Regions from separate parts of the Neobacillus phoenicis genome, predicted to be linked through region 3. Evidence: predicted binding sites of a transcription regulator. Region 3 holds the regulator's gene; each other region holds the start of a gene.

Region 1 (7,640 bases), 2.1 Mb from region 3:
CCAATCAGTCCCTGTTCAAGCCGCTCATGTCCCATTTCACCAAGGGGTCTATTTAGTGAAATCCAAGCCGCATTGGTATGAAGCTCCTCTTCTGGAAGATGGATGGGCCCGGAACCGATATTTTCATGTGTTTCAAATTTAATTTTTTTAAAAATTGTTGCCATAGCCCTTACACTTACATCACCAAAACCTATTTCTGCCTCCTGTAATGGTAGAAGTTTGTCCACTTCTAATACCTTTAATTGAACGGCTAAATTAGCATCTGTAAAATAGTCTACGTCCACTTCCCTCACGAACGCCTTTTTTTCTTCCCAATCCAATTTTTCCACTTGATACTGGGTACCTTGATGTAGATAGATGGCCTCATCATGTAGGAGTGTCATTGCGGAGAAACGGTCCATTTCTCCAATGACTTTCACATTTGCCACATCCGATTGATCAACAATTATCACATTCTCTTGAGATGCCGATCGCAAACTAATGTTATGTGCAGGGAATGAATCATTCATCCAGAACCATTTATCCCCATTCTGATATAGAATTCTTTCCTCTGTTAAATACTCCAATAGTTCTTCCGTTCCTACAGATCCAAATTGTTCTCCTGCTTTAAATGGCAGCTCGTATGCAGCGCATTTCATATGGTCAATCAAGATAATCAGGTTATCTGGATTTATCCTTGCTGTCTCGGGGCTCTTTTCCAAAAAATATGCAGGGTTTTGAATGATATATTGATCTAGTGGGCTTGAACTAGCCACCATTATAACAAGAGCTTCACCATGACGTCTTCCTGCCCTTCCAGCCTGCTGCCAAGCGCTGGAAATAGTTCCTGGATAACCAGTCATAATGCAGACCTGGAGTTGGCCGATATCAACTCCTAATTCAAGTGCATTTGTGCTAACAACACCGTATATATCACCTGAGCGCAGCCCCTTCTCAATTTTTCTTCTCTCTGTTGGAAGATATCCTCCTCGATAGCCCATTATGGACTTTGCCCCTAACTGATTCTTTACCAACTCCTGCAAATATGTCAGGATGATCTCAACTCTTACTCTACTTCTCGCGAAAATAATCGTTTGTATTTTATTTTTTAACAATTCTCCGGCTATTTTTCGAACCTCTAGCGTTGCACTTCTTCTAATATTTAACGGTTTGTTTACAATGGGTGGATTATAAAATAGAAAATGCTTCCTTCCACTGGGTGCACCGTTGTTATCAATTAGATACATTTTATCTTCTGTTAATTTCTCCGCAAGTTCTAATGGATTTGCTATGGTTGCAGATGTACAAATAAAAACGGGGTTACTTCCGTAGTAACGACATATTCTCTTCAATCTTCTAATTACATTGGCAACATGACTTCCAAACACTCCCCGATACGTATGGAGTTCATCAATAACAATGAATTTAAGGTTTTCAAAAAGAGACACCCATTTAGTGTGATGCGGAAGGATCGCTGAGTGAAGCATATCAGGATTTGTAATTACTACATGTCCTGCCTGTCTTACCCTTTGGCGAATAGTAGCGGGTGTATCGCCGTCATACGTATAACTATTAATATCTACCCCTGCAGCTTGTATAATTTCATTAATTTCACTTTTTTGGTCCTGAGCGAGCGCTTTAGTAGGGAATAAATACAATGCTCTCGAATTAGGATCCTGTAAAATCGATTGGAGAACTGGGAGGTTGTAGCAAAGGGTCTTCCCAGAAGCCGTAGGTGTAACAGCAACGATACTCTTCCCAGCCATAGCTTTCTCATAGGCTGATTTTTGATGGGTATATAGCTGCTCTATTCCCTTTGTTTTTAATGATTGTATCAACACCGGGTGCAGCTCGTCTGGGAGTGAAACAGATTGTGCGGTTTTTTCCGGGATCGTATGCCAAGTAACAATATTTTCTTTAAAATCTTCCTTTAATTTCAAATCTATTAACATTTCTTGCAGACTTTTCTTTCCATACATGCTCTTCACCTCGTTACTTCTATTCCAGCGAATGAACGTTCGTAAAAAAAGTATATCATAAAAATAAACTATTGATGGAATTTTTGTTACAATAGAAGATAACTGAAATAATTTTGTAGGTGATAGAATGAAAATAGAAGCAATTAAGAAAGTTCTTTCTGAATTCTCGCTTTTTCGAGAATTAAACGATCTGGAATTAACAAAAATAACTGACATCGCAATTGCCCGAGATTGGAAAAAACAGAGCCATGTTTTCCTTCAAGGGGACCCACTTGAAAATGTTTACTTTATTTATGATGGCAAAATTAAAATTTACAAAAGTGATATTAACGGCAAAGAACAAATTGTAGCAATAGCAAAAAAGGGAGAAATGTTTCCTCATGTTGGATTTTTTAGAAAAGGAGATTACCCTGCTTATGCTGAAGTTATCGAACCATCCACACTAATTGCTGTTCCAATATCAAAATTTGAATCCGTGCTCATAGAAAACCCTGAACTATGTATAAAAGTATTTAAGGTACTAGGTGAAAAAATTGTAGATTTACAAAACCGATTAGAAGAACAAATTTTAAATAATACGTATGAACAGATTATTAAGCTGATCATACGTATTGCACAAAAGCACGGTCAAGAACAGGGTGATGGAACTATTCTATTAAAATCAGAATTCACCAACAAAGACTTGGCCAACATGATTGGTACTACACGCGAAACCATCAGCCGTACACTCACTAAGATGAAAAAGGATGAATTAATCGAAGTAGATGAAGAAGGCAATATGATCCTTGACTTAGAGATACTAATGGAAGAAATTCATTTAATCTAATGAATCAACAAAAAACCCGCCAAAAATGACGGGTTTTTTGTTATTTTACAGCAAGCTGAAGCATTTCTTCCATATCTTCTTTTGCAGTACCAATCAACTTTAAATTAAATGTTTCTTGAAGAACCTGAAGAACTCCTTCAGAAATAAATTCTGGCGGCTTAGGTCCAATGCGAATATCTTGTATGCCTAAACTGAAAAGTCCTAGTAAAATAGCAACCGCTTTTTGTTCAAACCAAGATAATACTATACTTACTGGAAGCTCATTAATTTCACATTCGAAAGCATCAGCTAATGCCATCGCAATTTTCACTGTTGAACCGGAGTTATTACATTGACCAAGATCGATGTATCGTGGAATATTAGTCCCAGGCACAACCCCATAATCCACATCATTAAAGCGGAACTTTCCACAAGAGGTAGTTAATATAACTGCTTCTGGTGGCAGGGATGTTGCAAGTTCACGGTAATAATCACCTCCATGCCCAGGAGCATCACATCCAGCAATAACAAAGAACCGCTTAATCTTCTCTGTTTTTACCGCTTCAATCACCTCAGGTGCTAAACCTAAAACAGTTTCATGATGAAACCCAGTTAGTAATGTCTCATTTGAATCTACTGCTGCTTCAGGAAGCTCTAATGCTCTCTCAATTAAAGGAGAAAAGTCATCGTTCACAATTTTTTCTACATGCTCTAGCCCGGCCACTTCATATGTAAACATTCTATCCGCATAAGTCCCTTTAATAGGCATAACACAGTTAGTAGTTGCCAGTATAGCACCAGGAAATGCCTCAAAAAGACGGCGCTGATCATACCATGCTTTACCGATATTACCTTTTAAGTGAGTATATTTCTTTAATGCAGGATAACCATGAGCAGGCAGCATTTCAGAGTGAGTATAAATATTTATGCCTTTACCTTCTGTTTGTTTCAATAACTCTTCTAATGCAAAAAGATTATGTCCAGTAACAACGATACATTTACCCTCAATTTTATTTTGACTTACACGGATAGGTTTAGGTATTCCTAGACGGTTTGTATGGGCTTCATCAAGCATTCCCATTACACGAACAGTTGCCTGCCCTACTTTCATCGCCATTTCGATATGTTCCTGCACGTTAAAGTTAGAATTGGTTAACGTTAAGTATAATGCTTCATGTGTGGTTGCATCTACAAAAGCATCTGTATATCCCAGTTGATTAGCATGTGTGCGATAGGCTGCTATCCCTTTTAATCCAAAAATAATCGTATCTTGTAAACTGGCAATGGTTTCATCTTTCCCACATACTCCAATAACTTTACATCCACCTGATGGTGTTTGTTCACATTGATAACAGAACATTTATTTTTTTTCCTCACTTTCCTAAAACTACTGCCTAGCATACAAACAAACACTCATTATTAATGTGATATATATCACAGAAATTCAAGTTGTAATAAATCGTTCAAAAGTTTATAGCCATATTATGGCGACACCTACCTAGTTTCATCTGCATATAATATGGAGTGAAATATTGGAAAGAGGGGGAACTATTATGTCATCTATGCTTCCAGAAGATAAAAATAACGGAAAGAGACCATTGCCCGAGCCTTTTCGTGATTTGTTTAAATCGATGAATGATTTCTTAACCGAAAAACCAGTAAGGGGATTTTTACAAACAATTGATGATTTCTTTAAAACTCCTTTTCCAGTTGGATCTGGTTTTCATGTAGATACGGTTGAAACAGGAAAAGAATATATCATCACGGCTGAACTTCCTGGGGTAAAAAGAGAACAAATCAATTTAAATATTACGGGAAATTACTTAACCATTTCAGTAGAAAATAAAGAGCTAGAAACAGAGGAAGACGACATAAATAAAATATATCGCCAAAGATTTACTCGACAGCAATCATCCCGGACCATTTCACTTCCACATGCAATCAATGAAAAAATGGTAAAAGCCTCCTACAAGGACGGCTTACTACAAATTAAAATCCCGCAAGAAAAAGGAAAGATTATTGAAATTGAAGATTAAAAAGCAATAAAAGCAATGAGGCTGACTCAAGTAGCTATGAGTCAGCCTCTTCTATCATACTTTAAAAATTCCACCAAATCCTTTTACAAGCGACGATACTTGATTTACTGCATTCATCATTTGTCCTGCTGTATTTACCATTTTCGTAAAATCTACCGATCCATCTTGTGACTTAAAGGAATTTAATAATGATTGTACTCCACCTGGTTGTTTAGGAATCATATTTGATTTTGGATAAGGATTCATTACCGGGTATCCATTCATAGGCATATAGGATTGAGGAGGATTCATTTCCTCCTTTGGCTGCAAAGGGTTTTGGAAAAGAAATTGCGAATCCTTTTGAGAATATGGTTGATTCTGGTATGTCGCATTTTGTGGAACATAGCCTGGTTGATAGTTTTGATTATATGGCTGAAAAGTCTGCGGGTAATATGGATTTTGTTGTTGAAATGGATTCCATTCATAATTTTGAGCTTGAGTTTGGTAAGGATATGGCTGGTTTCGATTCATATACGGTTGCTGCCATTGAGTGCTTACCGGATCTTGGTGCATCATTTGCCCCGAGTATCCATAATTAAAGAAATGATTTGGTCTTTTTCCACCGATCATGGGCAAACATCTCCTCTTTATCTTTCTCTATTACACAGTTTATGAAGAACAGAATAAAAAGGTGATTATTTTATAGCACTGTTCTGTAAAACTAGTCTGTTGATTTCCGCTCCAGGTGCTTCGCTTTCCGTGGGCGTTTTGGCGAGCCTCCTCGGCGCTTGCGCCTGCGGGGTCTCCCCTGAACCGTACTCCCACAGGAGTCTTCGCGCCTTCCGCTCCAATCAATAGGGTATAAAAATCAACACTGTTCTTTAACACAGCCTCTAGCAAAGGACATTGTCTAATAAAGAGGAATTTTGTCTAAAGTTTAAATATTTTAAAAACTAGGAATCCTTTCTTTTCGTGTTACGATAGTAAAAAGGATGAAGGAGGAGCTAAATATGGACATTCACGAATTAAAAAGCAAATTTATTCAAAGTCGGGACTATCAAACAGATGACGTTAACGCATTAATGGATTTTGCTAAGAAGGCGTATATTCACAACGAAATTAGCATTAAAGAATATCGCCTTCTTGTCCGTGAGCTTGAAAATCAAGGTGCGGTAATTCCTAAGACAGAAAGCGAAAACTCCCTCATCGAAAATTCATAAACACCTATTAAAGAGATGCCTCAGCATCTCTTTTCTATTTTTTTATTTCTTTTATTACTTCCTGCAAAAAATAGTCAACTGTACGATGTGCATTTAAAAACCTTGTTCTACTAGTTTCAGGAAAGAATGCCTGAATGGATAATTGCTCAATATGTTCTGATGTTGTGTCAATTTGCTTTAAATGTAGATGTTTATGATCGCTCATTGTCAGCCATTTTTTCATTTCTTTTTTCCACTCTTCATTTATGCTTTTCACTTCATCTGAAAACGGTTTAATTACATCGTTAAATTCATACTTTATGCCTGTGTTCCGACCTTCCTGGTAATATTTCATGAATAATTGGTTATAATTCAAAAGTTTTTCTGTTAAATGGATAACTTCTTCTAACATTTCTTTTATTCCCTTCTACTAATACAAAATAAAAAAGTAGCCGATTCACATTGCTACTTTTAACAAGTACTATTATTTTAGCGGTAATTAAAAGCCTAATTCAAGTTTTAGAGCTTTTGCTACTTGGTTGTTTTCTGTGTACTCATCCAATATCCCTTGAGTAACACTTGGGTTTTCTATTTTCTTTTCTATAGCTGAAAGTTTTTGGACGGGTATCGTTAATTTTTCCTGTTCCTCTTGATTTAAACTGTAGCGAAGGTCGGAGAATGATGCTTCAAGAACGGACTCCAATTCTTCTAATTGATCGTATATTTCTGTCAGCATGGTAAGCAATTTTTCCTTTTCGGACAGTGGCTTATTCATTAATAAATCCTCCTCGCATTATTCTATTAGGTATAATTCTCCTTCTTTTATAGGCTTCCTTCTCGCATGACAAAACTAGAAGCAATTCGTCAAAGATAGTGTCAAAACTGCATAGTAGCTTTAACTTTTCGACATTATTTAAATTCGCATGAAAAAATCAAAAACCGCACAAGCTAGTATAGGAGGTGTTTTAAATGGCACAAAACAAAAACCAAAACACTAAACAAACACAATCAGAAGCAGGAAAAAAAGCAGGCTATGGTGATAAAAAGCTTGATGGACCAAATCGTCCATCTACTTAAAAAAACAGCTTTAAAAAGCAAGGGGAACCTTGCTTTTTCTATTCCCATTTTTTCAATTGTAATACTTGATGGAGTGACAGCATTAATTGAAGCTGGTGAGACTTCTTAAAGTACCAATCAGTAAGATGAATGGGATGACGATGCCGGGCAGGGAAATATAACCAAACTGGGGATACTCTTCTCTCTAAACTCCAGTCATCGTAAGCACGCTGATGATGTTCAATAACTGGAAAGGTTGCTCTTAGTATAGGAGTCCTTCTAACTGTTTTCACTTTGAAATACTGTTCATAATCAAATCTTGAACCAGAATGGGGTGTTTTCTCCGCAAACTCCAAAAAGTATGGAAACAGTCTTGGATGAAATAGTATACTCGCCAATCTTTTCCCTAGATTGATTCTCTTAGAAAGCGATTTAAATCCATTTACACTTGCACCGTAAACTTCTCCCCCGCATGTTGGAAACAGCACACAGCTAAAATGGAGCCAGTCTTGGAAAGAAAAAATCATAGAATGAAATACCTTTTTCTTATACACAGGATGTTCAATCACAGGCGTATGGATTACATTTTGCTCATTAATTATTAAAG
Region 2 (7,640 bases), 2.0 Mb from region 3:
CAAACATTACGCCTTCCACGACCGCTTGGCCGCCATAAACCGGTTTTTGAGATTTAGACATGGTTATTAACACCAACCTATAACAAAGTTGCACAATAGCAGAAAAAGATAAATCTGTTTGTACTTAAATGTATTCTACTAGAAAAATGAAAAAACCTCTAGGAATGACATAATTTTTACATTTAAATTCCGTAAAAAATTATTTTCATGCAAGGATTGGAATTCTAAAGGACATAATAATGAAGGAATTTCAGCTATCTATTTATAAAGGAATATGAAGAAGCGTGTAATTTGATGAGAATACAATTCCAATTAACAAAAAATGTACGGGGGTTGACACAATGGTTAAAGAAATAAAGAAGTCAGATTATCCAAAACCCATGTCTTTTGTTGCACTGGTTTTTTGGACAGGTTTATTTGGCGGGGTCTTTTGGGGTACAATTGGTTATATTAGCTACTTTTTTAATTTTACAGATGTTGCCCCTAATGCCATATTGGAACCTTGGACATTGGGTGAATGGAAAAAAGGGTGGATGGGAACTGTTATTTCCATTTTTCTCATGGGAGTATTATCAATAATTGCTGCTTATGTTTATTACTTTACCCTGAGAAAAGTTAAAGGTATATGGTTTGGATGGGGTTACGGGATTGTTTTATTCTTATTAGTATTTTTTGTTCTTAATCCTATCATTCCCAGTATAAAACCACTTTTTGAATTAAGCAGGGACACGATTATTACTTCAGTATGTTTATTCAGCATCTATGGAATTTTTATTGGATATTCCATCAATTATGAGTATGAACTTAGTAAAGTACAAGAGAAAGAGGCCACAACGTAAGTTTCGATTAGTCGGATTTGGTAGGTTGTGATAAAATATTTTTGTCCTCATTGAACAAAAGGAGAGTGGAGAGTAATGGAGAAAATAGAAAAACTAAGATCTTATTTTTCAACACATGGTATTGATGGGTTAGTAATAACCAGCCCATTTAATCGCCGCTACATATCCAATTTTACAGGCTCAGCTGGTGTGGTTTTAATCAGTGCGGAAAAAGCTTTGTTTATTACAGATTTCCGCTATACTGAACAGGCTTCTAAGCAATGCGAAGGTTTCGAGATTATTAAATTTTCTGGTTCCATTCCAGAGGAAGTCGCACAACAAGCAAAGAACTTAGGCATTCAAAAGCTTGGATTTGAAGAGGATTTTCTAACTTACTCTTCCTTTAAATTATATGATAAAGAAATCGAAGCTGAACTTGTTCCGATTTCTGGTGTAATTGAAAAGTTACGCTTGATTAAGACTGATGCAGAGATTAAGATATTAAAGGTAGCAGCAGATATTGCTGATGCGGCTTTTAAACATATTTTAGACTTCATTCGTCCTGGAAAAACTGAATTAGAGGTATCGAATGAACTAGAGTTCTTTATGAGAAGAGCTGGTGCAACTTCTTCATCTTTTGATACGATCGTTGCTTCCGGGCATCGTTCAGCGCTTCCACATGGTGTTGCTAGCAACAAAGTGATTGAGGCTGGAGATTTTGTTACACTAGACTATGGTGCGTATTACGATGGATATGTTTCTGATATAACTAGGACAATTGCTGTTGGAGAACCTGATGCAAAGCTAAAAGAAATTTATGAAATTGTCTTTGAAGCACAGGCTCGAGGTATGGCTGGAATTAAACCTGGCATGACTGGTAAGCAAGCAGATGCACTAACAAGAGACTACATAACAGAAAAAGGTTATGGGGAATATTTTGGGCACTCAACTGGACACGGTATAGGTCTTGAGATACATGAAGGCCCTGGTCTTTCATCAAAATCAGATATTGTTTTAGAACCAGGAATGGTTGTAACCTGTGAACCGGGTATATATATCCCAGGCCTTGGCGGTGTTCGGATTGAGGATGATACATTGATTACTGCTACTCACAATGAGGCTCTTACTCACTCAACAAAAGAACTAATTATTTTGTAATGAATTTTAGGAGGAACTTACATGATTTCTGTTAACGATTTTAAAACAGGATTAACAATTGAAGTGGATAACGGTCTATGGAGAGTTATTGATTTCCAACACGTAAAGCCAGGTAAAGGTGCGGCTTTTGTCCGTTCTAAACTACGTAACCTTCGTAATGGAGCTATTCAAGAAAAAACATTCCGTGCTGGTGAGAAAGTTGAAAAAGCACAAATCGATAATCGCAAAATGCAATACCTTTATGCTAGCGGTGACCAACACGTATTTATGGATATGGAATCCTACGAACAAGTGGAACTACCTGCTAGCAACATTGAGTATGAATTGAAGTTCTTAAAAGAAAACATGGAAGTTCACATCATGATGTTTGGTCATGAAACACTTGGCGTGGAATTGCCAAACACGGTTGTTTTAGAAGTTACTGAAACTGAACCAGGAATTAAAGGTGACACAGCTTCAGGCGGAACAAAGCCTGCTATCCTTGAAACAGGACTAAGCGTTCAAGTTCCATTCTTTATTAACCAAGGGGATAAATTAATTATCAATACAACTGAAGCATCATATGTATCAAGAGCATAATAACATAAAATTCGAAAGCCTTAGTCCGAAAAATCGGATTAAGGCTTTTTTATTCATAGCTAGGTTAATGCATTATGTTGATTTGACACACCTGTTGATTGGAGCGGAAGGCGCGAAGACTCCTGCGGGAGTACGGGGCAGGGGAGGCCCCGCAGGAGCGAGCGACGAGGAGGCTCCCCGGCACGCCCGCGGAAAGCGAAGTGCCTGGAGCGGAAATCAACAGACAATTTTAACAGAAAATCTTTAACAATTTCTCCATAGTTTCTGCTAAGTTTCTGCACATTTATTTTTTACATTAATGGTGTAGACAAAATAAAGGAGAAGATGATCATGAACATGACGCATTATATGGGGTTATTAGCAGACAATCAACCATGGAATTTAATTATCTTTATGGCCATTCCAGTTATATGTGCTGAAACTATAGCCATCACAGAACTCGGTATACTTTTAAATCCAGCCCTTCCATTCACTATTTATTGTTAATGGAATATAGGCTGTCTTCATTAAGTAAAGGAAAATTCCTTTGAAATATAAACCTGCAAATATACCTACTACCTTATTTACTTTTCTTAAGGTACCACCTAAATTCCTTGTACTTTTACTATCATAAAAACTTCACTAAATAGTAAGAAATTACATCCGTTCTACCAATTACGCTTTGCTAAAATAAACTAGTAAATATATTCATGGAAGGGGTGAACTGATTATGAAACGAATCACATCTTTTTTGTTCCTCTTCATTTTAATTGCGATCGTAGCAGCGGGTTGTAGTTCAAAAATGGAAGACGTTACCCTTGATAAAAAGCATAAACCTTTACCTGATTATGTATTGAATTCTTCAGAAAAGATTCAAGAGACATATGTTTTGGCAGCAACATATCCAGAGGTAATAGCACAGGTACCTTGCTATTGTGGATGTTTTGCCCAAGATGGTCATAAAAGTAATCTAGATTGTTATATTAATGAAATGGGTCCAGATAATGCTGTTAAAGAATGGGACTCCATGAGTATATCGTGAGACGTCTGTATAGATATCGCCCGGGAGGCGATCGAAATGCATCTTGACGGTAAAAGTCCTAAGAAGATTTATCAGTTGATTACAGAAAAATATAAAGACTTTGGGGAACCAACTCCAACACCTGAGCCCAAGTAAGGAGTAACCCATGAAAAAGATATTAATCGGAAGTTATATTTTGATTATTATTGGAATTATTGTCTGCATAAATAATAGTCACTTGTTTGAAGGTAATAGCTCAAAAGCTGTTGCTGCGGGCGAAAAACTGTATAAAAAAAACTGTCTTGTTTGTCATGGTGACACCGGTAAAGGTGAAGGGGCAAACGCAGGGACAGCCATTAACAGTCAGAAATTCTTAAGTTCGGTTTCTGATAAAGACTTATATAATTATGTTAAATACGGACGAGAAGGTACAGGCATGCCTGCTTATGGACCTAGATTGTCAGAAAAAGAGTTAACCAATCTAGTTGCTTTTATGAGAGATTGGCAAACGGAAGAACTGAAGTTTGATGTTCCTATAACCTTTGCAGGGGACCCGGAACGTGGAAAAGCTCAATATAATTTATATTGTCTTAACTGCCATGGGGAAGCGGGAGCTGGAAAATTAAAAATGGGAACGGCTTTAGCCAATCCACAGTATTTAAAATATACAACCGACAAGCAAATTTGGATCAGCACCGCTTACGGCAGAGAGGAAACACGTATGGGTCCTTCATTAAAGGGACTTGAAGGAGCTCGTCAACTTAAAAAAGAGGATATAACGGATATCGTTACATATATTCGATCCCTAGAAAAAAATAAGTAATGTAAAACCCTGAATCCAGATTGGATACAGGGTTTTATTTTTGAAGAGGATTAAAAATCATAAATCCCTTAAATGTGAACAATTTGTGGTGGTTTTTTGACGAAATCGCAACGATTTATAACGGTTAACAAAATGTTCAAGAGTGCTTCAACAACTAGGTATAGATAACGATTATATTTATTTCAAAGAGGACTATAGTGGAAAATAGTGCTACATCGTAATAAAGATTCCACTTCAAGGAGGATAAATATGCTTAAGAAAAAATTACTAGCATTTTTCGTCGTTGTATCGTTTGTATCAAGTTATATGACCCCAAAAGCAAGTGCGGAAACGACATTTCAAGCAGAAAAGTTTCCATTTAAAGAGATGCAAATTCAAGTTATGCCTGAGTTTGATTACCCTGAGGGTTGGTCGAGAGATATACCATCCTTATTAGTAGGCCAATACGGAACCATAACAAATAGTAGCGGTCAAGATTATGACGGAAAAATAGAAATCCCAGTACCAGCAATGGAAAAAGGATTTGAGGCTTATTTAGTAGCAGAATTCCCAGAAGAAAATAAACCGGAAGTACAGAGCCCCTATGATGTAAATAAGGAAAAAGGAATCATTTCGTGGAAACCAGCAAAAGCCATTAAAAAGAACGAAACTTATAAATTTGTTATTGAATACTATACAAAATCGGTAGTGGTTAAAGATAAAAAAAGTTTTACATATGAATTGATTCACAATGCTGATATTGAACTACTAGATGTCATCTTTTATGCTCCTATGAATGCAAAAGAAATCCAACTTGAGCCAAAAGCAGAAAATAATTCAAAAAGTGAGTACGGAGAGGAACTCTATTACTACCAATATAAAAATGTAAAAGCAGGAGATAGCTTAAAATATTCCTTCTCATATAAAAAAGACGGAACGGAATCTACCATGGAGGCCGTCAACAAAGCGGAACCACCTAATGATGAAAACCACAGTGGTGTGACAGCAACTGACCAGGTGAAAAATGGAGGAACAGATAACTCAACACGACCAATCATCGGTGTTGGAGGAGCATCGATTATTGGAATTGCGATAATTATTGCTGGTCTCTTTGTTTTCTTAGGTTTAAAGGGAAATAAACAGTCCACCAAAGCAGCAGCTAAGGGTTCAAAACATACGAAACAACAACCAAAGAAAACATCTATCAAAAAGGAAGATAAGTCAACAAATGCTGAAGAAAAGAAAGAGCTACGAAAAAAACTTTTAACTGGAAAAATAGACCAGGAGATGTACGAAGAAGAAATGAAAAAACTTATCTAATGAGGTGAGAGGGAATGAAGAAAAATACGATTGTTATGCTTGGCGGTTTTGTTATCGCTGCTGCCATCGTTTTCTTGCTTATGGCAGCAACTCCAGGGTCAAGTGGCGTTGAACTAACGATGAAGGAGCTATTGGCAACCCAGAATCAACATAAAGATGATTTTGTTACGGTAGAAGGGCTATTAATGGAAGACACCATTAAGTGGAACCCAGACAAAATCGAACTTAAGTTTGATGTAAAGGACAACGACGGCAATATAATGCATGTTATTCATAACGGTCCTAAACCAGATAACTTTTCTGAAGGTGTGATAACCATTCTTCAGGGAGCGCCAACAAAAAAGGATACCTTTGAAGCAGAAACAGTAAAAACGAGATGTCCTTCTAAATACGAAGGAAAAGATATGAAGGATTATGATCCTGAATCACATAAAGAAAAGTTAAATCAACCACCGAAAGAAAAATAACAGGCTGAAGTAAGAAGGTGACGAAATGTATTTATTCGCTAACGCAACAATCTATATAGGTTTAGCTATTGCCATCTATACACTACTCATTCTCACATTGGGGATTAGTACAAAGAATCAAAGGTTTGTGAATAGTGGTAAAGGTGGAGTGATTGCATTACTTGTTTGTTCATCGCTAGCAATGTTGTCCTTGTTCTACCTTTTAGCAACTTCACAGTTTCAGTACGAATATGTTCACGATTATACAAGTAGTGAACTTCCGATTATTTACAAACTTACCGCCCTATGGGCAGGTAATGCTGGTTCATTGTTACTTTGGACATTTTTCTTAACGCTTTACACAGTAATGATTGTCTTTTCAAGGAAGATGAAAGGAAACCCGATGGTTCCCTATATCTCAGCCATTCTCATGGCAAATGCAGTTTTCTTCTTCTTTATCCTTGGATTTGTAGCAAAACCATTCGTTTTATTAAATGAACTTCCGATTGAAGGTAAAGGTTTAAATCCAATGCTTCAAAACCCTGGAATGATTATACACCCAGTAACGCTTTATCTTGGGTATGTGGGTCTTGCCATTCCATTCGCATTTGCAATGGCTGCATTAATTTTAAAGAATGTTGATGATTTTTGGATTAAAATGACAAGACGTTGGACGATCATTGCCTGGTTATTCTTAAGTCTTGGTAATATTTTTGGCGGGCAATGGGCGTATGTGGAACTTGGTTGGGGTGGTTACTGGGCATGGGATCCAGTAGAAAATGCATCCTTTATGCCATGGTTAACGGCCACTGCCTTCCTTCATTCAGTAATGATTCAAGAACGAAAAAACATGCTGAAAATATGGAATATCAGCTTAATCATTGTTTCTTATGCGCTTACTCTATTTGGAACATTCTTAGTCAGAAGTGGAGTTCTGACATCCGTTCATGCATTTGCCAATTCAAATCTAGGATTATATTTCTTAATCTTCATGGGTATCGCAGTTATTCTAGCTCTTTATGTATTAATGAGTCGTTATAACCTATTAAAGCGCAGTGCAGGGGAATTTAATTCTTTTGTTTCAAAAGAAAGTAGTTTCCTAGTGAATAACTTATTACTTGTAGGTGCAGCCTTTGCTGTATTCTGGGGAACCATTTTCCCATTAGTATCAGAAGCGGTTCGAGGAACTAAAGTTACAGTAGGTCTTCCATTTTTTAATAAGGTGGAGGCACCGATTCTATTATCGATGATGTTTGTAATGGCAGTTTGCCCAATGCTTGCTTGGCAACGCTCTACTGTGAAAAACCTAAAGAAAAACTTCCTGATTCCTTCCATCCTTGCGGTTGTTGGAATGGTGCTAATGGTTGTATTAGGTATCCAAAAAGCCTGGGCTGTCATTGGATATGGAGTAATTATTCTATTACTGATCACTCATTACTTAGAGTTTTATAGAGGAGTTAAGGCTAGACGGAAGATGACCAAAGAAGCTCCTCTTGTTGCTCTTTACCGATTAATGA
Region 3 (7,640 bases):
AATCCACCAATCAGAATTACCGCCGACAAAAACATGATATTACGGTAGCTCATTTTCGTGGTCAAAAATCCGCCTACTTGCGCCGTCACCACCGACCCAAGCATCATCGGTAATAAAATCAATCCAGAATTCGTGGCACTGCCTCCATACACCCCTTGGACAAAAATCGGTATATATACCGTTCCGGCCATAAAGGCTGCCCCATAAAACAGACCGACAATCGTACTTCCAGCAAACAACCTGTTTTTAAACATCGAAAATGAGATGATGGGATCCTTCGCCTTTGTCTCAGCAAATAAAAAGACTACAAACAAAATCGTAAATCCTGCAAATAAGCTTAAAATTATCATGGAATCCCAGTCATACTTCTGGCCACCCAGCTCCAGGGCAAACATTAAGCAGACTACTGCGCTGACTAATGTCACTGCTCCCCACCAGTCAATGGTTTGCTTTTGATGAATCGGTGACTCTTTGTAAGCTATCACGACAAAAATCAAGGATAAAATTCCAAGTGGCATGTTAATATAAAAAATCCAATGCCAGCTGATATGATCCGTAATATACGCACCTAGCAACGGCCCAAAAATGCTCGATAATCCAAAGACGGCTCCAAACAATCCGCCCATCTTCCCGCGTTTTTCAGGTGGAAAGAGATCAAACATGATCGTAAAGGCAATCGGCACAAGTGCTCCACCGCCAATTCCTTGAATCGCACGGTAAATACTTAACTGTGTAATCGTCTCGGCTGTACCGCATAAGGCGGATCCTGCCATAAACAAAATTAGCCCAAAAATAAAGAACCGCTTCCGTCCGTACATATCAGACAATTTCCCGAAGATTGGCATCCCCGCCATCTCTGCAACCATATAAGCAGAAACAACCCAAACGAAGCTCTCTAGCCCCCCAAGGTCACCAACAATCGTCCCCATGGCGGTCACAACGATTGTATTATCCATAGAGGCCATTAAAATCCCCAATAATAATCCTGCAACAACAAACCCTAATTTGCTTTCCTTCGCTGTCATCCCATGTCCCCCTTAAATCTTTGTTTTCGTCTTAATCGTGGCACTAGGGTCATGGGTCAAATCGTCTCGATACTCCACCAAACCAATGTCGCATCCTGGTCCGATTTTCACACTATTTCCCCGAACAATTGCTGCCTTTGTGTTTTCTAAGTACACTTCATCGCCTTCGATAACTTTCGCATCGAGAAAGCCCGCCCTCTTTGAGAGTGGAATATTGGTGAATGGAATAAACCAAGATCCTCTTTTCACCGAAATCTTCCCGCCGCCAATTTCCTCTGCTGTGCTCTCACCAAAGCTCAGAATAATTTTAACGTTGTCGGCAGATAGCAACCCCTTAATTTCAAAGCCTCCGCTCGATTCAAATTTCTCATACTCGACATCACCTTTTACAGAGATACTTCCTTTAATTACGGCGGACTCGCCCATCAATCGGTCATCCGCCTCTAACAAGCCAAAAATCTTCATTTTTTTCAGCTGCGCCTTCCCGCCAACAGTCATTGTTCCCATGACAAGTGCTTCCTCTGCTTCCATCGATCCTTTAACCTCTGCCTCACCCAAAATCTTAGCTGATCGTGTTTTCACATTTTCGCACGCCTCACTTGTTCCATATACATGAAAGCTGGAGCAGTCGACATTATTGACGATGGTTCCTTCTCCTCTTATGCTGATTTTTCTATATTGACCGCCAGGGTAACTCCCTGAACCATTTATGATAAGGTTACTGCTTTTCTCCATTGTCCTACCCCCCAATTACACTTTTATACTTTCTTTGACTACAGCATTTTTATGTTGTGAAAAATCTTCCCGGTACTCTACGACACCAATTTGGCAATTCCGCCCAATCTTTACCTGATTTCCCCGTACAACCTTGGCAATGGTATTCTCTAGTTCAATTTTGTCCCCTTCAATAAATTCCACTTCCAGCTGAGTGGAAAACAGCGGTTTAATAAGACTTTCAAAAAAAGAACCTCTATGTTTCACCAATATTGTTTCTCCGCCGATTTCCTTTGCCTTGCATGGGCCATGAAGTTGGATCGTAATTTGTTCGGCATTTAATAATCCGCCAATAGCAAATTGAGAATCTGCTTTAAAAATCTCCGCCTCACAATCTCCCTCTACCCTTAACACTCCATTAATTTTGATTTCTTCACTTTTCACTTTTCCACCAACAGATGCCTTGCCAGAAACCTTTAATTTTTTCACATATAGATTTTCATCAATCTTTGCCGTTCCATCTATCGATAAGTGTTGGGATTCAATCGTTCCCTTGACCTTTGCTTTACCGTTTATTTTGGCCTGTTCACTTGTCACATTCCCATCCACAGTCCCGAAACCATTACTTTCAAACTCAACGCAATCAACATCACTGTTAACCGTACCGAATCCATTGACAATGACCTGGCGAAACGTCCCGCCATTGGAAGCACCGAAGCCATTGATGACTAAGTCTCCTCTTTCCTTCATATCCATGTATATTCTCCTTTATAATAATTTTGCTTTGATCTCTTCCATACACGACATCAGTGAGAGCTGCACAACCATTTTCGTCCCCAGATCCATATGCATGGCTTCTGCGTTAATAAGCAAAAGACATGATGACACCCCAAGCTTCCTTGTTATCACTAATTCACAGCTTTTTTGTTTGATTAAAGCCGCATGCTCTTTTAGCACCTGAAGCAGCATCTTTCCTTCATCTTGATTAATCTCACCAGATTGCAGCAGCTTCTCAAGCACGTATACCTCGAGCATTCTAGTAATCGTAAAGGTAAGGCTTCCTTTTTCATTCTCAAGGTAAAAATCCATGACAGTTGATGAAACAATGTTACGTTTTACTAACTCATCTTTTCCTAGCTGCAAATCAGAAATATTCGGTGAAAACATGTCTGCCAGTTCATCTAGCGATAAATTTTCTTTCATTGTTTGGATTTTATTGATTCTTTCTAGAATCTTCTCTTTTGGAAAAAAGGTCTCCTGTCCAGTAAAGGTTGATTTACGGATGAACCAGTCTTCTGGAATAAGGTCCTTTCGCTTCCATCTATATAGCTGCCCATACGAAATTCCAGCTAATTCTAATAGGTCTTTTTTTGAGATTAACTCCTCGCTCATGATAAAAACCCCTTTCTATTTATCAATGTAACATAACACTGTTACGTTTGTAAAGCTGTGACTTACCTATTTTTGTAAAAAAAAAGACCTCCTACGATTAAATCATCGTAAAAGGCCTTCCCCTGTTCTATTCTTCTATATCCACTGTCGGATAGTGCTTTAAAAAGTAAACCAATGATTGCAGTTCCACTGCCAAGTCAATATGGTGAACCCGAATCGACGCTGGTACATTTAACCGAGCGGGCGTAAAGTTCAAAATCCCTTTGACCTCTGCTTTTACAAGTCGGTCCGTTATCATTTGGGCAACAGGAGCAGGGACCGTCAAAATAGCCACCTGAATATCACTATTTTCTAATACCTTCTCCAAATCATCCATATGATGAACCGGAACTTCACGAATCATGGTTCCCATTTTTTCCGGGTCGACATCAAAAGCGACCTCGATCTTCGTGTTGTTATTTTTTAAAAAGTTATAATTTAAAAAGGCAGTCCCTAAATTACCAACCCCAATTAATGCAACCTTCGTTAATTCATCCTGATCCAGCGTTTTCCGGAAAAAGGTTAACAAATAGTTAACATTATAGCCATACCCCTTTTTACCTAATGCCCCAAAATAGGAAAAGTCACGGCGAATCGTTGCCGAGTCTACCTTTACCGCTTCACTTAACTCTGCAGATGAAACTCTTTGTTTGCCGGAAGTATGCAGGTTCTTTAAAAATCGATAATAGAGGGGCAGCCGTTTCGCTGTCGCCTGTGGTATTTTCATCGTTTCGTTACTCATATTCTCCCACACCCCATGAATGGTTTTTTAACTCTTATTTAACCTGTTCATTTCTTCTAAAATCACCGTTTTTACCGCCTGTTTTTTCCACTAAATAGGTTGGTCCAATAACCATCCCTTTATCAACTGCCTTACACATGTCATAAACGGTTAACGCACAAGCAGATGCAGCTGTGAGCGCTTCCATTTCCACACCTGTATTCCCCTTAGTTTTCACCGCTGCCTCAATATGTAATTGAAAGTTTCCTGTTTGATCCTCTTCCCATGCAAAAGAAATATTCACACCTGTCAGTGGAATGGGATGACACATTGGAATGAGATCCCATGTTTTTTTTGCCGCCATCACAGCAGCAACCTGGGCAACAGCTAATACATCGCCCTTTTTCATCTCATGATTGGTTATTTTATCAAAAATCTCTTTACTTACGGTTATGCTAGAATGAGCAAGAGCAGTACGTGCTGTTTCGGGCTTGTCACTGACATCGACCATCTTTGCTCTGCCTTCTTCATTAAAATGCGTAAATTCGGCCATATAAAAAATCCTCCTATCAAAAAATAATACACTATTTTTCCTTTTATGTGTGTGAAACTTTGAACGAATCACTAGATTTTTTATAAGAACAGCACCTAGAAGAGTCCGAGTTATTGCTGTCATTCCGCTTATACGGTACACTAGTCCTAAGTAATAGAGGTGAATAAAATGATTTTATTGCAAGTGAATCAATTACAAAAATATTATGGTGCTGACCTTATTTTATCGAATATAAAGCTAGAATTACAAACGAGAGACCGAGTGGCCCTTGTTGGCCGTAACGGTGCCGGAAAATCGACTTTATTAAAGATTATTGCCGGACATTTGTCTCATGATGGCGGCGAGATCATCAAACCAAAAGAAGTAACCATCGGGTATTTAGCCCAGAACACTGGATTAGAATCCAAATTGACCATTTGGGACGAAATGTTAACCGTATTTGAGCCACTTCAAATCATGGAAAAATCGCTCCGCAAACTGGAAGAACAAATGGCCGATCCTTCTGTGTTTGAAGACCCAAGCAAGTACGAACGGGTGCTGAAAGAATATGATACCCTTCAGGTAAAATTCAAGGAGCAGGGCGGATACCAGTTTGAAGCTGACATTCGTTCGGTTCTGCACGGTTTAAACTTCCAGGATCATTCTCTCATGATTGCTAGTTTAAGCGGTGGTCAAAAAACCCGGCTCGCCTTAGGGAAATTGCTGCTAACCAAACCTGATATATTAATATTGGACGAGCCTACCAACCATTTAGATATTGATACCCTTTCATGGCTGGAACAATATTTACAGGGCTACGATGGCGCGATTTTAATCGTCTCTCATGACCGCTACTTCTTAGATAAAGTCGTGAATCAGGTCTATGAAGTATCCCGCAAGCAAATCCAAAAGTTTCCGGGTAACTATAGTTCTTACCTTGAACAAAAAGCGGCCAATTATGAGCGAGATTTGAAGCTTTATGAAAAACAACAGCAAGAGGTTGCTAATTTACAGGATTTTATCCAACGGAATCTAGCGAGAGCCTCCACCACCAAACGAGCGCAAAGCCGTCGAAAAAAGCTGGAGAAAATGGACTTAATGGACCGGCCTCTTGGTGATGAAAAGTCTGCCACTTTCTCTTTTGAAATTGAAAGACAAACCGGGAATGATGTACTAACGGTCGATTCTCTTGCGGTGGGTTATGATGGAGAGAAGGTATCTGAGGCGATTTCGTTCCGGGCTTTTAAAGGGGAAAGTATTGCTCTTGTGGGCCCAAATGGAATTGGTAAGTCTACGCTTCTAAAAACGATTATTAAGAAGCTCCCTGCCCTTGCCGGCACCATCTATTATGGAACAAACCTTTCCATTGGCTATTACGATCAGGAACAGGCGGAATTAACCTCTAATAAGCGTGTATTAAATGAGCTTTGGGATGACTATCCGTTGAAAAGTGAAAAAGAAATCCGAACCGTTCTTGGAAACTTCTTATTCTCTGGTGACGATGTGTTAAAAATAGTCTCCACTCTTAGCGGCGGGGAGAAGGCTCGGTTAGCACTTGCCAAGCTGATGCTAGAAAAGGCCAATGTACTCATTCTTGACGAGCCAACAAACCACCTGGACCTTGATAGTAAGGAAGTCCTTGAGAATGCACTGATTGACTATCCTGGTACCATTTTGTTTGTATCCCATGACCGATATTTTATTAACCGGATTGCCACTAAGGTATTGGAATTAAGCAGACATGGCAGCATGGAGTATCTTGGGGATTATGATTATTATTTAGAAAAGAAGCTCGAGCAGGAAGAATTGGCTGCATTAGCCCTAGCGGAATCGGCTAAAAAGGCTGCGCAGGTTGAAGCTTTTGAAAAAAACTCTTATCAACAGGAGAAGGAAAGCAAAAAGCTAGAGCGCCAGCGCAAACGGAAATTAGAAGAAATCGAGTTACGGATTGAAGAGCTTGAGGAACAAATTCAGGATTACGAACAGCAGTTATGTGACCCAGAAGTGTTCCAAAATCACGAAAAAGTGCTGGAGATTAACATAAAAAGTGAAAAAGCGAAGGCGGAGCTTGAGCAATTAATGGAAGAGTGGGCTGAGCTGGCTGATTAATAGGAAAACCGGGCTGATGTGCCCGGTTTTTTATTATATTTTTTTCTGTCTTTGTGCTGGGGGGATTTTTTCTACATACTTTTGTTGTTTTTCTACACAAATCTGCGGTATTTCTACACACTTTCCGATTATTTCTACACACTTTCTTCATTTATCTACAATTTTGTAAAAAAACGCCCCTTTTTCCACAACCTTATCTACATTTTAAAGCCTACCATTTCAGTTACTCCACACACTTTTCCACATTATCCACAGTAATTACTGTTTTTATCCACATTATCAACAGTTTACCCTTGAGTTATCCACAACCCAAGGAGTTTTCAATCATTTTAAAAATTAATTATCCACAAGAAAACCCTTCCATGAAGGAAGGGTTACTCATTATTAATTATGCATTTCAATATCCAATCCCGGATTCGCATTTAGCGCTAGACCTGCTCTGATTCCTTTTTCAAACATGATGCTTCCTGCTGCAGCAATCATGGCTGCATTATCGGTGCACAAGGATAGCGGAGGAATGACTAATTCAATATCAGGTTGTTCAGCGAACGCCTTTTCTAGTGCATGTCTTAGCCCTTTATTAGCTGCCACCCCGCCTGCTACTAATACTTGCTTCACGCCATACTGGGCAACAGCCTTTTCTGTCTTTTTCACAAGTACATCAATGACACTCGCTTGGAAGCTTGCCGCTAGGTCTTCCGGTGCAATCGTTTCACCGCGCTGTTCCGCATTGTGGACCGTATTAATGACAGCCGACTTCAGGCCGCTAAAACTAAAGTCAAACGAGCCTTCTTCCAGCCAAGCCCTAGGCAAATCAATCGTTGGGCTTCCTTCCTGTGCTAAGCGATCAATATGCGGACCGCCTGGGTACGGCATATTTAACGTTCTTGCCACCTTATCATAGGCCTCTCCAGCTGCGTCATCTCTTGTTTCGCCAATTACTTCAAACTGACCGTGCTCTTTCATATAAACAAGCTCTGTATGGCCACCAGAAACCACAAGAGACAACAAAGGAAATTTCATTTCTGTTACCAGCCGGTTTGCATAGATATGTCCGGCAATATGGTGGACCGGTACAAGCGGCTTATTATGGGCAAACGCCAAAGCC
Region 4 (7,640 bases), 2.2 Mb from region 3:
GTCTGATATGGCATGATGATTGCATTTTTCAGGATTTGTGAAATTTCATTATCAAAGTTTTTTTCTTTAATTTCCGTTCCTTCACTTATCTTTTGGAGGTCGCGAGAGACTCTCTGATGGGATGCTTCTAAATCTTGTCTTTCCTTCTCCGATAATTCATTTAATATTTTTAGGATAGGAATGAGCTCTTCATCTGTTTTCTTATGTGATTGATCGATATGATCCTGGGCAATTTTTCGTAAAGAATTAAACACTGATGGGATTAATAAATGTTCCTTATCATTCAACTTAGATTGAATGAACTGTTGAAGTTCTGAGAAATCATTGAAAGGATGATTTTCATCTTTTAATGATGTGTAAAAAATTCTTGCAGGTCTTACACCCCAAGAAGCGAAAGAGTCAACCACACTTTTTTGAAAGTCGGTAAAACTTAATTCGTCATTTTTGTGTTTATCGATCTGATTAATGACTAAATAAACCTCTTTACCTGCTTGCGTTAATTCCTTTGTAAACAAGAAATTTAATTCTGCTTGGACATGATTGTAATCCATTACATAAAAAATAAGGTCTGCAAGATGCAGAGCTGACTCAGTTGCAATACGATGAGCATCATCTGCAGAGTCAATTCCAGGTGTATCCATAATTACCGTATTTTCTGGTAAATGAGAATCCCTATGACTGATTTCAATGGATTCAATTTTGTCTCCATCCTTACAATAATTTTTGACTAACCCATAATCATAGGGTGCTAGATATAACCTTGGTTTTTCATGTTTGAAATATACTTTGGCATATTCCTCTCCTGCTTTTACTCTAACAAGGTTTGCACTAGTCGGGATCGGACTTGAGGGTAATAAATTCTCACCTACCACCCGATTGATCATTGTTGATTTTCCCGCTGAAAAATGCCCGCAAAAGGCAAGGAGGAACTCCTTATTCATTAATTTTTTTGCAAGTTGTTTCGTTTTTTCAGCGTGTGCTTCATCATTCTCATCAGTTAAAAAATTATATAAAGAAGCAATCTTATTTTTAAGTGTTTCAATAGTTTCAATTTGACTTGCGGTTTTAACCATTACATTTTCCCCTTAGCAACTTAGTAATGTTTTTATTTTATACGATAATTCAAACATTTCCTATCTTGACACAACTTTTATAGAATAAATTTTGTTTTTTCACTTATTGAACGTAAAGAAAAAAGCCAAGGATTTCTCCATGGCTTTTGAAAGTATTCTAACTGATATCATTTAATGAGTTACATTTCGTAAGACGTGCTTCATGACAAATGCATAAATGACTACGGTTCCTCCAACAAAAGCAAAAGCCATATGTAACACCTTCCTTATCGAGCTCTGATTGAGAATGATTTTCATCGTTGAGATAAGTTTAACATAGCTGATAATCGTTTTCAATAACGTTTTCCAACTGTCACAATTATTTAACAATCTTAGGGAGAAAACGATTACAATTTTGAAAGGCATCAACATATTCAGTTAAATCCTGAAGAGCCTTCTCTTCCTCCTGAATTCGACGCGACAAAATTATCGCATTAAAGATAGTGAACAAGATAGCCGTTAAATAGGAAGAAAATAACAATGGAACAACCAGTAGCTCGATAGCTACGACAAAATAATTTGGATGTCTTATAAAACGATAGGGTCCTTTCTTTATAACCTTTGCATTGGCTAAGATAAGAATTTTCGTATTCCAATACCTTCCAAGCGAAGTGATTGCCCATAATCTGACTAACTGAGTAACTATAAAAACAATTAGCAATAAAGGCCATATTGAGGATAAACCGCGATTCAGCCAGACCTTTTCGCCGAAAAATGCAACAAAAAACAGAATATGCATGCCAACTATAACTCTATAATGCTTTACTCCAAACTCAATGGCTCCATTTTTCTTCATCCATTTTTCATTACTTTTAGCAATAATAAGCTCCGTTACTCTTTGAGTAATGATGACTACAAATAAAACAAGGAATGGAAGAAAATTATTCATTTACACCCACCTCATTAGTAGCAGTTCGGAACTAAACCCTGGACCTAGAGCTGTTCCAAGCCCGATAGTATCCTTTGGAATATCCTTCTCCATGATGCGTTTCAGTACATAAAGGATTGTAACCGAAGACATATTTCCGAATTGCTTTAAGACCTCAAAGGATACATCTGTCATGGTAGTAGGAATATCTAATGATTTAACATAGGCATCTAACACTTTTTTACCTCCAGGGTGGGCAATAAAATAGTCTATCTCACTTAGGTTCATATGATATTGATCTAGAAATTCCTTCACATTGGGCTTTAACCATTCTTCAATAATTCGAGGTATATCTCTGGAGAATACAACGTACAAGCCTGAATTTTTAATCTCCCAACCCATTACGTCCAATGAGTTTGGCATAAGTGTTGATTGTGTCCCGATAATCGATGGATATGCCGCTTTTTTTCTATAATTCTTTGTATTCGAAGAGTCGCCACAAATCAATGCACAGGCAACCCCATCTGCAAATAGTGAGACCCCTATTAAATTACTCTTTGACAGATCATTACGTTGAAAGGTTAAACTGCAAAGTTCAATTGATAGGACAAGAACATTCGCTTCAGGAAATGCTAAGCAATACTCAAAAGCTCTTGATAATCCCGCAGCCCCCCCTGCGCATCCTAGTCCCCAAATAGGTACACGCTTCGTGTGTGGACTAAAGGGCAGTTGATTCATGATTCTCGCATCAATACTTGGGGTTGCCACACCTGTAGTTGAAATAAAAAAAATCGCGTCAATTTCTTCATAAGGCAGTGTTTTTCCAAGAAAATGAGTATTATTTAAGCATTTGGTAATCGCCTCACTACCAAGTGTAACAGCAGCATCTATGTAAGCATTATTTTTCTCCTCAAAAGTATGGTTACCTTTAAACCACTCTAGCCCTTTCACAAAATGCCTTTTTTCGATTTGTCCATTTTGAAAGGCTTTTAAGAGTCTTTCAATATCCTTAAATGAGTTAGCAAAAAGATCCCTCGCAAACTCAACTGCTTTATTTTGATTAATTTCATGTGCAGGAATAACTTCTGAAACAGAAAGAATAGTGGGCATCATACATTCTCCTTCATTCTATGTACGGGTATTTTTTCCAGTAGTCATGAGAATTATTCGAATGTTTATGTCACTACTTGGGCAAAAAAAAAGCCTCCCTACGACAGGGAAGCAAACGTTTTGAAGGTTGTTGTTGTGCTCTTAAATTATATCGCGATTTTAATTTTCCTTCATTACATAATCTTTACCAATTTTAGTGGCTTATTGTTTTTCTGGTTGAGCTTGAACTTCAATCTTTATTTTTTTATTTGCCAATAATCCGCAAACTTCACAAAATTGTTCTGCGTTATATAATAATCGACATTGTTCACAATAATATTTTTCCAAAGAAAACCCTCACTTCCTAATTTTAACTATGCTCTGTTAAATTTGCCTGTTGATTTCCGCTCCAGGCACTTCGCTTTCCGTGGGTGTTTCGGCGAGCCTCCTCGGCGCTTGCGCCTGCGGGGTCTCCCCTGAACCATACTCCCACAGGAGTCTTCGTGCCTTCCGCTCCAATCAACAGGGTATAAAAATCAACAATGTTCTTTAACACAGCCTTAAACTTATTCATTATGATTTATCTTATTTTTGCTATTTCAGGAATGTGACTTGGTTTCAAAAACTGGACTTTATGCTTGTGAAATATTATTCAATTACTTTTATCACAGGTAAAGTGTGATGGTTCACATTTATGTCACATTTACCCCTTGGTTAATGTGACATAAATCACTGTTATATCAAGTTTTTAACATTAACATAGTAGTTACCTAAGGAATGAACAATTTGTGAACTTCCAAAACTATATAGTTTACTTTCACAATTGTTTTGTATTATGAAAGAGAACTTATTATTTAATCTTTACTTTTCTTGAAGGGAGTGCAAGGGGATGGCAAAAGCGGAATTAAAAACAAAACAAAAAACTGAGATCGAAGACAGCTCTTCTCTCAAAGGAACATTAGCTTCCGTTTTCTTTTTAGGATTTTTCATTGTGGTCACCTGGGTAGGTGTCTATTACCTATTTGTAGAACGTTTTTAATGATTGAAGGGGGAAAAGGTTATGCATATGCATAAATTTGAAAAAATATGGCTTGCATTTGGAATAGGTGCCCTTGTAGTATTTTTGGTCACAATTGGCGTTAGTGCTTTTTATCTAGGTAACAAACCACCTAGTTGTTTAACTACTATTAATCCTGAGAAGGTCAATCAAACAAAACCATTTACTGAGCCAGGCCTTCACAAAGTTGAAGGGAAAGAATGGAACTATGAATTAGTGTATGTGGCTTCAGCCTTCTCATATAATCCTGTGCAAGTAGAAGTGCCACTAGGTGCGAAAGTAAGGGTCATTGCAACAACAACAGACGTTGTTCATGGATTCGAAGTAGCTGGAACTAATATTAATATGATGCTTGAACCTGGTTATGTCAGTGAATATACGACAACCTTTGACAAGGCTGGCGAATATCTAATTGTTTGTAATGAATATTGTGGTGCTGGACACCATCTAATGAGTTCAAAGATTGAGGTGGTAAAATAATGGTTAACAATACAGCTGTAATAGTAAAAGTTGACCCACGTGATGCAAAGCTATCGATGGCACACTTTTTTGTCGCCTTCTCCGCTCTTGCTCTTGGTGGTTTGATGGGACTTCTCCAAACCCTCGTTCGTTCTGGTAAATGGGAGCTTCCGTGGGGAATCGATTATTATCAAGTTTTAACTGTCCACGGAGTTTTGATGGGACTTGTTTTAACCACTTTCTTTATTATGGGATTTCAATACGCTGCAGTAAGCAGAACAACTGGAGGACATTCCCCAGGAGCAAGACGTACCGGCTGGATTGGTTTTTGGGTCATGTTGATAGGTACATTAATGGCTGCAACAATGGTTTTGCTTAAAGAAGCATCTGTTCTTTATACGTTCTATGCTCCACTAAAAGCACACTGGATTTTTTATTTGGGCTTAACCTTTGTAGTTGTCGGAAGCTGGATTGATGGTTCTGCTCAGATTCTGACTTATGCAAAATGGCGTAAGAATAATCCAGGACAACCAAGTCCTTTATTAAGCTTTATGGCTGTAGTGAATACTGTTCTTTGGATCGTTGCTACATTAGGTGTTGCTGCAACCGTTTTATTCCAATTACTGCCTTGGTCACTTGGCTTAGTGGATACTGTTGATGTTTTAGTCAGCCGTACATTGTTCTGGTATTTTGGTCACCCATTAGTTTATTTTTGGTTATTACCAGCTTATATGTGTTGGTATGCCATTATCCCAAAAATTATCGGTGGAAAAATTTTCTCCGATTCCTTAGCTCGTTTATCCTTTATTTTGTTCTTGCTTTTCTCTATACCGGTAGGGTTTCACCACCAATTAACCGAACCTGGAATTGATCCAGCATGGAAATTTTTACAGGTTATCTTGACTTTCATGGTTATTATTCCTTCATTAATGACAGCCTTCTCTTTATTTGCAACCTTTGAGAGATATGGCCGTTCAAAAGGTGCAACTGGTCTTTTTGGTTGGTTCAGAGTTCTACCATGGGGTGATGCTCGTTTTATCGTTCCATTTATCGGTATGGCCGTCTTTATCCCAGCTGGTGCTGGTGGTATTATTAACGCTTCAAACCAGATGGACCAGGTAGTTCATAATACTATATGGGTAACAGGACATTTCCACTTAACGGTAGCAACATCTGTTGCGTTAACATTTTTTGGAATCTCATATTGGTTAGTACCGCATTTAACAGGACGTAAATTAACAAAAGCAATGAATAAACTAGGTATTATTCAAGGCTGGGTATGGACAATTGGAATGGCCTTCATGTCAACTTCCATGCATGCACAAGGTTTGCTTGGTGGCCCACGACGTTCTTCCTTCTCAACCTATGGTGGTGCGAAGCAAGCGGCAGAGTGGATCCCTTACCAAATTGCTCAAGCAGTTGGTGGCTCAATTCTTTTCTTAGGAATTATCTTAGTGCTAATTATCTTTATCAATCTAGCATTCTTTGCTCCAAAGGGAGAAGAAGAATTCCCAGTTGGTGAAGCAGAACGTCCGGAAGAAAAAGCGCCAATGGTATTTGAAAACTGGAAGTTATGGCTTGGTATTACTGCTGCTTTAATTCTTTTTGCTTACACCATACCTTTTATTGATATCATTCAAAATGCACCACCAGGATCGAAAGGTTTCCAAACTTGGAGTAAATGGTAGTTTAAATAATAGAGAAAAGGCTTCAATCATTGGATTGAAGCCTTTTCTTCATATATTGGTTTTGAATGATTTTTTGACCGATTTACTATTAATACAGATAATAGAATTAAGGAAGTACCGATAGCCTGTGTAACACCAAACCCTTCTCGATAAAGAAAAACGCTTAAAAGAGTAGCTACTACAGGTTCAACCGTTGCAATAATAGCAGCTTTACTAGTGTCTATCTTTTCAAGTCCTTTTGTATAAAGTAAATAAGCCAATACCGTTGGAAAAAGCCCCAAACCAATACCGTATAGAAGAACCTCCTTACTTACAAGTAAGGAACCCTTTTCCCAAATATTTGTTAACGGCAGTAATGTGATGGATGCAATGACAAACGTATAAAAAGTGACTGTAAAGGGTTGGTATTTTTTTAAAGCAAATTTACCAAAGATACTATATAAGGCGTATCCAAAGCCGGCACCGAGTCCTGTTAGAATTCCGATAAAGCTAAATTTTGTTGCATGAAAGCTTACTCCGGCAACCATTGCACACCCAGCAATAGTCCCTAAGACTGAAAGTAATTTTATCGAATTCATTTTCTCTTTTAAAAATAGAAAGGATAAAGCTGTAACAAAAACTGGGGCTGTATATAATAGAATGACAGCAATTGATAAACTCATCTGATTAATTGCAGAAAAGTAGCACCAATTAAATAACACAATGCTGCAAACTCCGGTTCCTATAAACAATTTAATATCCATCCATTTGATTTTCATCTGGGACGAATATTTACTGATACCTAGGATTCCAAGCAATACTGCTGCAGTAACTACCCTTAATGTGACAATCTCCATCGGTGTAAAACCTAAATCGGTAAGCTTTCTAACAAATATGGCAATAATCCCCCATAATGCAGCACTACAAGAAATGAGAATAATTGGAAGGAGCTTTTTCACTGAAATTGATAAACCTTTTGATATTTATCAATGAGATACTCAATTAAATAATTTGCATTTAAGCCCTCACCTGTAACATCTCTTAATATTTCAAGTGGTTTCTTTAATTTTCCATATTGATGAATATTTTTCGTTAACCACTCTTTAATCGGCAGCAAATCCCCTTCTTCTACCAATTCATTGAAATGGGGAATTTCCTCCTGCATCTTATGCTTAAATTGCGCTGCATACATATATCCTAATGCATAAGAAGGGAAATAACCAAAGCTTCCTCCTGCCCAATGAACGTCCTGGAGAATGCCCTCCGCATCACTCTTCGGAACAATTCCCAAGTACTGTTCATACATATCATTCCAAATCCGAGGAAGGTCCTTCACTTGCATGGATCCATCAAACAGACCTTTTTCTATTTCATAACGAATAATGATA

What was found. The regulator Rex, encoded in region 3, represses fermentation and respiration genes when NADH is low (regulators of the CRP and FNR family bind a similar motif). The targets are predictions, from matches to a motif close to TTGTGAAATATTTCACAA.
Region 1: the regulator Rex is predicted to act here: its motif matches at 4,186-4,203, upstream of hcp (hydroxylamine reductase).
Region 2: the regulator Rex is predicted to act here: its motif matches at 3,263-3,280, upstream of AA0X95_RS11250 (DUF6803 family protein).
Region 4: the regulator Rex is predicted to act here: its motif matches at 3,708-3,725, upstream of AA0X95_RS12380 (cytochrome c oxidase subunit 2A).

The regions. Positions count from the first base shown of each region.
Region 1 covers NZ_CP154847.1:2,369,942-2,377,581, reverse strand. The annotation lists gene AA0X95_RS12305 (DEAD/DEAH box helicase) at 1-1,958, opposite strand, end outside; gene AA0X95_RS12300 (Crp/Fnr family transcriptional regulator) at 2,086-2,784, shown strand; gene hcp (hydroxylamine reductase) at 2,825-4,123, opposite strand; gene AA0X95_RS12290 (Hsp20/alpha crystallin family protein) at 4,317-4,799, shown strand; gene AA0X95_RS12285 (YppG family protein) at 4,854-5,309, opposite strand; gene AA0X95_RS12280 (YppF family protein) at 5,789-5,998, shown strand; gene AA0X95_RS12275 (DUF1798 family protein) at 6,033-6,389, opposite strand; gene AA0X95_RS12270 (hypothetical protein) at 6,477-6,752, opposite strand; gene AA0X95_RS12265 (DUF2515 family protein) at 7,093-7,640, opposite strand, start outside.
Region 2 covers NZ_CP154847.1:2,185,378-2,193,017, forward strand. The annotation lists gene AA0X95_RS11225 (DUF1385 domain-containing protein) at 1-61, opposite strand, end outside; gene AA0X95_RS11230 (YqhR family membrane protein) at 342-839, shown strand; gene AA0X95_RS11235 (M24 family metallopeptidase) at 915-1,976, shown strand; gene efp (elongation factor P) at 1,998-2,555, shown strand; partial or broken gene AA0X95_RS11245 (DUF6803 family protein) at 2,886-3,005, shown strand; gene AA0X95_RS11250 (DUF6803 family protein) at 3,006-3,104, opposite strand; partial or broken gene AA0X95_RS11255 (PCYCGC motif-containing (lipo)protein) at 3,337-3,645, shown strand; partial or broken gene AA0X95_RS11260 (hypothetical protein) at 3,583-3,723, opposite strand; gene AA0X95_RS11265 (c-type cytochrome) at 3,722-4,378, shown strand; gene AA0X95_RS11270 (hypothetical protein) at 4,628-5,677, shown strand; gene AA0X95_RS11275 (cytochrome c maturation protein CcmE) at 5,692-6,144, shown strand; gene AA0X95_RS11280 (heme lyase CcmF/NrfE family subunit) at 6,170-7,640, shown strand, end outside.
Region 3 covers NZ_CP154847.1:224,404-232,043, forward strand. The annotation lists gene AA0X95_RS01035 (MDR family MFS transporter) at 1-1,025, opposite strand, end outside; gene AA0X95_RS01040 (cytoplasmic protein) at 1,038-1,760, opposite strand; gene AA0X95_RS01045 (polymer-forming cytoskeletal protein) at 1,776-2,495, opposite strand; gene AA0X95_RS01050 (YhbD family protein) at 2,508-3,131, opposite strand; gene AA0X95_RS01055 (redox-sensing transcriptional repressor Rex) at 3,259-3,912, opposite strand; gene moaC (cyclic pyranopterin monophosphate synthase MoaC) at 3,947-4,444, opposite strand; gene AA0X95_RS01065 (ABC-F family ATP-binding cassette domain-containing protein) at 4,613-6,532, shown strand; gene tsaD (tRNA (adenosine(37)-N6)-threonylcarbamoyltransferase complex transferase subunit TsaD) at 6,917-7,640, opposite strand, start outside.
Region 4 covers NZ_CP154847.1:2,391,144-2,398,783, reverse strand. The annotation lists gene AA0X95_RS12400 (dynamin family protein) at 1-1,073, opposite strand, end outside; gene AA0X95_RS12395 (hypothetical protein) at 1,245-1,409, opposite strand; gene AA0X95_RS12390 (isoprenylcysteine carboxyl methyltransferase family protein) at 1,432-2,001, opposite strand; gene AA0X95_RS12385 (type III polyketide synthase) at 2,002-3,090, opposite strand; gene AA0X95_RS12380 (cytochrome c oxidase subunit 2A) at 3,959-4,108, shown strand; gene AA0X95_RS12375 (cytochrome c oxidase subunit II) at 4,130-4,606, shown strand; gene AA0X95_RS12370 (b(o/a)3-type cytochrome-c oxidase subunit 1) at 4,606-6,273, shown strand; gene AA0X95_RS12365 (DMT family transporter) at 6,300-7,211, opposite strand; gene AA0X95_RS12360 (carboxypeptidase M32) at 7,208-7,640, opposite strand, start outside.